2 regions of the Streptomyces sp. Qhu_M48 genome follow, and region 2 is predicted to be linked to the other one. Evidence: riboswitches for the same ligand, from Rfam matches in the RefSeq annotation. Region 2 holds a riboswitch; the other holds the start of a gene.

The links. Region 2 has a riboswitch for cobalamin ahead of cobN (cobaltochelatase subunit CobN). Riboswitches for the same ligand answer to the same signal wherever they lie in the genome.
Region 1: another riboswitch for cobalamin. It lies ahead of ACRRSS_RS09550 (cobalamin biosynthesis protein); the one in region 2 lies ahead of cobN (cobaltochelatase subunit CobN).

The regions. Positions count from the first base shown of each region.
Region 1 covers NZ_CP195432.1:2,051,446-2,055,602, reverse strand. The annotation lists gene ACRRSS_RS09565 (alpha/beta hydrolase) at 1-439, opposite strand, end outside; gene ACRRSS_RS09560 (anion permease) at 860-2,128, shown strand; gene ACRRSS_RS09555 (hypothetical protein) at 2,141-2,362, shown strand; cobalamin riboswitch at 2,489-2,631, shown strand; gene ACRRSS_RS09550 (cobalamin biosynthesis protein) at 2,664-3,635, shown strand; gene ACRRSS_RS09545 (cobyric acid synthase) at 3,632-4,157, shown strand, end outside.
Region 2 covers NZ_CP195432.1:8,017,456-8,021,612, reverse strand. The annotation lists gene cobN (cobaltochelatase subunit CobN) at 1-1,640, opposite strand, end outside; cobalamin riboswitch at 1,680-1,831, opposite strand; gene ACRRSS_RS36200 (cobalamin biosynthesis protein CobG) at 2,031-3,293, shown strand; gene ACRRSS_RS36195 (precorrin-8X methylmutase) at 3,290-3,943, shown strand; gene ACRRSS_RS36190 (precorrin-2 C(20)-methyltransferase) at 3,940-4,157, shown strand, end outside.

The DNA.
Region 1 (4,157 bases), 6.0 Mb from region 2:
CCGGCAGGGGGCCGAGCTCGCCGGGGATCTCGACGTCCTCCTGCGCGAGCCCGAGGGCGCTGATGGGCGTGCCGATGTGCAGCTGGGGCGTGAAGCGGACGCGGGCGCCGGGGCCGAGCACCCCGAGTTCGACCCGTTGCAGGCGTCGCACGACGGTGTCGGCGGTGTGCGGGACCCGGTCGAGGACGGGGCCGACGACGGCGTGGAGTCCGTGGCCCTCGATCCCGTACGTGCCGGGGCGCAGTGAGGCGATGCTGCGGGTGAGGGTGATCCGCTCGGGGCCGGTGGCGTGCACGGTGAGCCGTGGGTCCCCGGGCAGGGGATGTCCGGACGGCGCCCTGAGGGCGACGTCGCTGGCGTACCGGCCGGCCGCGATCACGGCCGCGCCGACACCGAGCAGAGTGGTGACGGCCGCTGCCGTCGCTGTAGCCGGGCGCACGCTCCCAGTCTCGGCAGGGTGCGGTCGAACTGCCACCGGACGGACCCGGGCGGGGGGAGGGGTGAGGAGGGAGCGGGGCGGGGCACGCTCCCCCGGGGCACGCGCTCCCCGGGCCTCCGCGAGCCCCTCCATGGAGTGACATGGGTCTCGTCCGCGGGGTCCCCCGGTCGGATGGTTCGGTCCGGGGAGCGGAACCGGATGGCGGAGGAGGAACCGGGGCAGGTCGCACGTGCCCTGTGATGGCCCGGATTACCCGGGGTTGCGGGGTGACCGCATCGTGGACACCCGGCTCGTCCGGGGGTTAAGCGGAATGCCTTGACACCGGATAGGGACACCACGCCGCCCGACCCAGTTCACCTTCCGTTCACTCAGGTTGCCTACGTTCGGCTCGCCACTGACGTCAAACGATTGCCTGGGTAAATGGAACACATCACGCTGCTGCTCGCCATTGTGGTCGTGACAGCTCTCGTGTTCGATTTCACGAACGGTTTCCACGACACCGCCAACGCGATGGCCACGACCATCTCGACCGGTGCCCTCAAGCCGAAGACGGCGGTGGCCATGTCCGCCGTGCTGAACCTCGTCGGCGCGTTCCTGTCCGTGGAGGTCGCCAAGACGATCTCCGGCGGGATCATCAACGAGGAGGGCATCCGCACAGAGGTGATCTTCGCCGCGCTGGTCGGCGCCATCCTGTGGAACCTGCTGACCTGGCTGCTGGGGCTGCCGTCCAGCTCCTCCCACGCCCTCTTCGGCGGCCTCATCGGCGCCGCGGTCATGTCGGCCGGCTGGTCGGCCGTGAACGGCCCCACCATCGTCACCAAGGTCCTCATCCCGGCCATCGCCGCGCCCCTCGTCGCCGGCCTCGCCGCGATGGCCGCCACCAGGCTGACGTACAAGATCAAGGCCAACCCCGAGGCGAAGGCCACGGCCAAGGGCTACCGGGCCGGCCAGATCGCCTCCGCCGGTCTCGTCTCCCTCGCCCACGGCACCAACGACGCCCAGAAGACGATGGGCATCATCACCCTCGCCCTGGTCACCCAGGGTGTCGTCGCCCCCGGCTCGAACCCTCCGATGTGGGTCATCGTCTCCGCCGGTGTCGCCATCGCCCTCGGCACCTACCTCGGTGGCTGGCGCATCATCCGCACCATGGGCAAGGGCCTCACCGACCTCCAGCCGCAGCAGGGCTTCGCCGCCCAGACCAGCGCCGCGACGGTCATCCTGGCCTCCTCGCACCTGGGCTTCTCGCTCTCCACCACCCAGTCCTGCTCGGGTGCCGTGATGGGCGCCGGCCTCGGCCGCAAGGGCGGTGTCGTCCGCTGGTCGACCGCCACCCGGATGTTCGTCGCCTGGGGTCTGACCCTGCCCGCCGCGGGTCTGGTCGGCGCAGGCGCCGAGTTCCTCACCAAGCAGGGCCCCTGGGGCATCGCCGCCGTCGCGGTGCTGCTGGTCGTCGGCTCCGCCGTCATCTGGTCGCTCTCCCGCCGCAAGCCGGTCGACCACAACAACGTCACCGACGACGACCTCGACGCCGAGCCCGCGGGTGTGGTGACCACCGCCATCGCGGCCGTCACCCCGCCGCCGGCCGCCGGTTCCGTCGCCGCCGTCGCGGACGAGGACCTCAAGACCACCATCCCGGCGCCGGTCCCCACGGACCCGGCCGCTCCCCCGGCCCCCGCCGCAACGGTGTAAGGAACGAACGACATGAAGATCGACTGGGCAGCCCTCGGCTCCGTCTTCGGAGTCAGCCTCGTGGCGACCGTCGCCCTCGTGGGCCTCTTCACCCTCGGGATCGTCGGCCTCGGCAAGCAGGAGGAGGCCGCCGCCCGCGGTGACTCCGCCGCCCTGGCCCGCACCGGCGCCTACGCCTGCTTCGGCCTCTGCCTCGCGGCCGTGGCCTACGGCATCTACCTGATCGTCGCCTGACGGTCCCCGCTCCACCGGCCGGGCGGCCCGCACTCTCGGTGCGGGCCGCCCGGCCGTCGTCTGTCCACCGCCCTCTCTGTGGTGCTCCGCACAGTGCGCCGCCGCAGGTCAAGGGTGAGTTGACGCCCCTTCTCGGGGCGTGGTGGACTGCCGAGGCCATTACGGCGGCAGAAGAGGAAGTCCGGTGCGAATCCGGCGCGGTCCCGCCACTGTGACCGGATCCCCAGGGTCCGGGAGTCAGGAACTCTCGCCGCCGGTCACGTCGATCCAGGGCGCGGACCCTGAGTGAGGACAGAGCGCCATGCCCGGCCGCAGCAGTACCACCGGTGTGTTCGCGTACGGCGCGGCCGCGGGCCTCGCCGTCGACCTGCTCGTCGGCGACCCCCGGCGCGGACACCCCGTCGCCGTGTTCGGCCGGGCCGCCGCCGCCGTCGAGGAACGCCTCCACCACGACCACCGCGGCTGGGGCGCCCTGCACACCGCCGTCTGCGCCGGCTCCACCGTCGCCCTGGGCGCGCTCGCCGCACGGGCCGTGCGGAACCGCCCGGCCGCCGCCGCGGCCCTCACCGCGGCCTCCGTCTGGGCCGTCGTCGGCGGTACGACCCTGGGCCGGGAGGCACGCGCGATCGGCGGGGCGCTGGCCGCCGGCGACCTGGAGGTGGCCCGGGAACGGCTGCCGCACCTCTGCGGCCGCGACCCGCACTCCCTCGACGGACCGGCGATGGCCCGCGCGGTCGTCGAATCGGTCGCCGAGAACACCTCCGACGCCGTGGTCGGCGCCCTCTTCTGGGGCGCGGTCGCGGGCGTACCGGGCCTGCTCGGCTTCCGGGCCGTCAACACCCTCGACGCGATGGTCGGCCACAGGTCGCCGCGCCACCGCCGATTCGGCTGGGCCTCGGCCCGGCTCGACGACGTGGCCGGCTGGCCCGGGGCCCGGCTGACGGCCGCGCTCGCGACCGTCGCGGGCGGGAACCCCCGCGGGGCCGTACGGGCCTGGCGCGCGGACGCGGCGAAGCACCCCAGCCCCAACGCGGGCCCCGTCGAGGCCTCCTTCGCGGGGGCCCTCGGCGTACGGCTCGGGGGGACCCTGGCGTACGGCGGCCGGGTCGAGCACCGGCCGGTGCTCAACGGGGCGGGGCGGCCCGTCGAGATCGCGGACATCGACCGGGCGGTCGGCCTCTCGCGCCGGGTGACCGCGCTGACCCTGGTCGCCTGTGTGGGCGGCCGCATCATCATCGGTGCCCTGGCGGCCCGGAAGCGGAGGAACGCATGAGGGGCGGAGGGCTGCTCGTCGCCGGGACCACCTCCGACGCGGGCAAGAGCGTCGTCACGGCCGGCATCTGCCGGTGGCTGGTCCGGCAGGGCGTCAAGGTCGCGCCCTTCAAGGGACAGAACATGTCCCTCAACTCCTTCGTCACCCGCGAGGGCGCCGAGATCGGGCGGGCCCAGGCCATGCAGGCGCAGGCCGCCCGCGTCGAGCCGACCGCGCTGATGAACCCGGTGCTGCTCAAGCCGGGCAGCGACCGCTCCAGCCAGGTCGTCCTGATGGGCAGGCCGGTCGGTGAACTCAGCGCTCGCGGCTACCACGGAGGGCGCCAGAAGGAGCTGTTCGAGCCGGTCCTGGCCTGCCTGGAGGAGCTGCGGAGCACGTACGACGCGGTGATCTGCGAAGGGGCCGGCAGCCCGGCCGAGATCAACCTGCGGCGCACCGACATCGTGAACATGGGCATAGCGCGGGCCGCGCGGCTGCCCGTGGTCGTGGTCGGGGACATCGACCGGGGCGGGGTCTTCGCCC
Region 2 (4,157 bases):
GGGCCGCAGGAGGCGGACAGGCCGGCGTTCTTGCCGGGCAGCCACTCCAGGTTGCCGTGCTTGCCCAGGTGGACCATGGCGTCGGCGCCGAAGCCGCCGTCCTCGGCGCGGGCGGCGATCCAGCGGTAGGCGGCGAGGTAGTGGTGGGACGGCGGGAGATCGGGGTCGTGGTAGATCGCGATCGGGTTCTCGCCGAAGCCGCGCGGCGGCTGGATGAGGATCAGGAGGTTCCCGCGGCGGAGGGCCGCGAGGACGATGTCGCCTTCTGGGTCGCCCTCGGCGGTACGGGAGCGGTCGAGGAACATCTCGCCGGGCGCCGGGCCCCAGTGCTCCTCGACGTGGGTGCGGAGCTCCTCGGGCAGGGTCGCGTACCAGCGCTTGTAGTCGGCCGCCGGGACGCGGACCGGGTTGCGGGCGAGCTGCTCCTCGGTGAGCCAGTCCTGGTCGTGCCCGCCGGCCTCGATGAGGGCGTAGATCAGCTCGTCGCCGTCGCCGGAGACCAGTCCGGGCAGCTCCTCGACGGGCCCGAAGTCGTACCCCTCCGCGCGGAGGCGGCGGAGGAGGGAGACGGCGGAGGCGGGGGTGTCGAGGCCGACGGCGTTGCCGATGCGGGAGTGCTTCGTGGGGTACGCGGAGAGGACGAGCGCCAGCTTCTTCTCGGCGTTCGGGATGTGTCGGAGGCGGGCGTGCCGTACGGCGATCCCGGCGACCCGGGCCGCGCGCTCGGCGTCGGCGACGTACGCGGGCAGGCCGTCCTCGTCGATCTCCTTGAAGGAGAAGGGGACGGTGATCAGGCGGCCGTCGAACTCCGGCACGGCGACCTGGCTGGCGGCGTCCAGCGGGGAGAGGCCCTCGTCGTTCTCCTCCCAGGCGGCGCGCGAGCCGGTCAGGCAGAGCGCCTGGAGGATGGGCACGTCGAGCGCGGCGAGCGCGCCCGCGTCCCAGGCCTCCTCGTCGCCGCCGGCCTGCGCCTCGGCGGGCTTGGTGCCGCCCGCGGCGAGGACGGTGGTGACGATCGCGTCGGCGGTGCGCAGGCGGTCGAGCAGCTCCGGCTCGGGGGCGCGCAGGGACGCCACGTACAGCGGGAGCGGCTGCGCCCCGGCGTCCTCGATCGCCGCGCAGAGGGCGTCGACGAAGCCGGTGTTCCCGCTCATGTGGTGGGCGCGGTAGTAGAGCACGGCGACGGTCGGGCCGGTCGTCGTGCGGGCGGCGCGCTCCAGGGGGCCCCAGGTGGGGGCGGCGGCCGGGGGCTCGAAGCCGTGGCCGGTGAGGAGGGCGGTGTCGGAGAGGAAGCGGGCCAGCTGCTCCAGGTTCCCGGGGCCGCCGTGCGCGAGGTAGGCGTGTGCCTCGGTGGCGACGCCGATGGGGACGGTGGACGCCTCCATCAGCTGCGCGTCGGGGGCCTGTTCGCCGCTGAGGACGACCACGGGCTTTCCGGCGGCGCGGACCGCTTCGAGGCCGTCCTCCCAGGAGCGGAGGCCGCCGAGGAGACGGACGACGACGAGTTCGGCGTCGTCGAGGAGGCCGGGCAGTTCGGCGAGGGGGAGACGGGCGGGGTTGGCGAAGCGGTACTCCACCGGGCCGCCGGCCGCGCGGGCGCTGAGCAGGTCGGTGTCGGAGTGCGACAGCAGCAGAAGCATGGCGAGCGCAGGCCTTCCTCGGGGTTGTCCGCGCCCCGGGTGGTCGTATGGATGGCGGGAGTTCCTGACTCACCGGTCCGGGATCGCGCGAACGCGCGGCCCGGGCCGGCTCACAGTGGCGGGACCGCGCCGGATTCTCACCGGGCTTCCTCCCCGGGGTCCTGGGACCCCATGCCGTCTGCATAGTAGATCGTGAGGTCGGCGGGCCGGGGCGGGCGGGAGGGTCGGCCGGATCACACTGCCCGCCGGATCGTCCTCCGGGCCGGGGCGAGCGGGAGGGTCCGCCGGACCACGCTGCCCGCCGGATCGTCCTCCGGGCCGGGCCGGGGCGCGGAGTCGGCCGGATCACACCCGGTGGGTGCCCGGTTCCCCGTCGGTATGCTCGCCGCCATGCCGCCGACCCCGCCCCCGACACCCGACCCGGGCGAACCTCGCATTCGGGACCGTGGCGACGCGTGTCCCGGGGCGCTGCGCCTGCACTCCGCCGACGACGGCCGCCTCGCCCGACTCCGCCTGCCCGCAGGTCGTTTGACGTCGCGTCAGGTCGAGGTCCTGGCGGCTGCGGCGGAGAGTCTCGGCGACGGACGGCTCAGCGTCACCTCGCGCGGCAACGCGGAGCTGCGCGGCCTCGCGGACGACTGCGGGGCGGAGCTGGCCGCACTCCTCTCCGGGGCGGGCCTGCTGCCCTCCCCCGCGCACGAGCGCGTCCGCAACATCGTGGCCTCCCCGGCCGCGGGCCTGGACGGACTCGGCGCCGCCGACGTGCAGTTGTGGGCCCGTGCTCTCGACGACCTGCTGTGTTCCGCGCCCTGGGCGGCGGCGCTCTCCGGCCGGTTCCTCTTCGTCCTCGACGACGGCCGGGGCGATGTGGCCGGCCTCGGCGGCGATGTGACCTTGGTCGCAGAAGAGGGCGGCACGGCCCTGCTCCGGGTCGGCTCCCAGTGCCTCAGGGTCCGCGCCGCCGACGCCCCCGCCGCCGCGCTCGCCGCCGCCCGCGCCTTCCTCACCGCCGCCGAAACCGCCGGAACGGGGGCCTGGCGGGTCCGGGAGCTGCCCGAGGGCCACCACCCGGACCTCGGCGGGCTCGTCGGACCCGGCGGACCCACCGGGCTCGGCGATCCCGGCCACCCCGGCGCCGGACCCGTCCCCGTACCGCCGCTGCCCCAGGCCCCGCCCCTCGCGCCCGGGCCGCTCGGCGTCCGCGCCCTGCACGTCCTCGCGCCGCTCGGCCGGCTGACCGCCGCCCAGCTGCGGGCCCTGCTGCCCGCCGACGAAATCCGGTTCACGCCCTGGCGCGGAGCGGTCGTCGTCGGAGCGGACCACGACCGGCTGCCCGGACTCGCGGCCCACGGGCTGATCACCCGGCCCGACGCACCCGGCGTCGGCGTCACCGCCTGCACCGGGCTGCCCGGCTGCGCCAAGTCCCTCGCCGACGTGCGCGCCGACGCCGCCCGCGCCCCGGCGGGGCTCCTGGCCTTCCACTACTCCGGGTGCGAGCGGCGCTGCGGACACCCGCACGGCGTCTGGGCCGGCGCCGTCGCCACCGGCGCCGACACCTACCTGGTGGACGGCGTCCCCGTCCCCCGTACCTCCCTGGCCGAAGCGGTCGCGGCGGCTCGCGCCCCGTCAGCCCACACGACACCCACGAGATGAGCGAGAGCACCACGATGTTCGACTACGAGAAGGACGGGGCGGAGATCTACCGCCGTTCCTTTGCCACGATCCGCGCCGAGGCGGATCTGGCGGGCCTGCCCGCCGACATCGCCCAGGTGGCGGTCCGGATGATCCACGCCTGCGGCATGACCGACCTCGTCCAGGACATCGCGTACTCCCCCGGGGTCGTCGCGAGCGCCCGCGCCGCCCTCCGGGCCGGTGCGCCGATCCTCTGCGACGCGCAGATGGTCGCCAGCGGTGTCACCCGCAAGCGGCTGCCCGCCGACAACGAGGTGATCTGCGCGCTCTCCGACCCGTCGGTGCCGGGCCTCGCCGCCGAGCTGGGCACCACCCGCTCCGCCGCCGCCCTCGAACTGTGGCGGGACCGCCTCGAAGGCTCCGTCGTCGCCATCGGCAACGCGCCCACCGCCCTCTTCCACCTCCTGGAGATGGTCGCGAAGGGCGGGCCCCGCCCGGCCGCCGTCCTCGGCATACCGGTCGGCTTCATCGGCGCCGCCGAGTCCAAGGACGCCCTGGCCGCCCAGGACCTCGGCCTCGACTACCTCGTCGTACGGGGCCGGCGCGGCGGCAGCGCGATGACGGCCGCCGCGATCAACGCGATCGCCCACGAAGCGGAGATCCAGGCATGAGCACCCCGCAGAGCGAGAACCCGGCCAAGGGCAGGCTGTACGGGGTCGGGCTCGGCCCCGGCGACCCGGACCTGATGACGGTGGCCGCCGTGAAGGCCATCGCCGCCGCCGACGTCGTCGCGTACCACTCGGCCCGCCACGGCCGCTCCATCGCCCGCTCCATCGCCGCCGAGCACCTCCGCGAGGACCACATCGAGGAGCGGCTGATGTACCC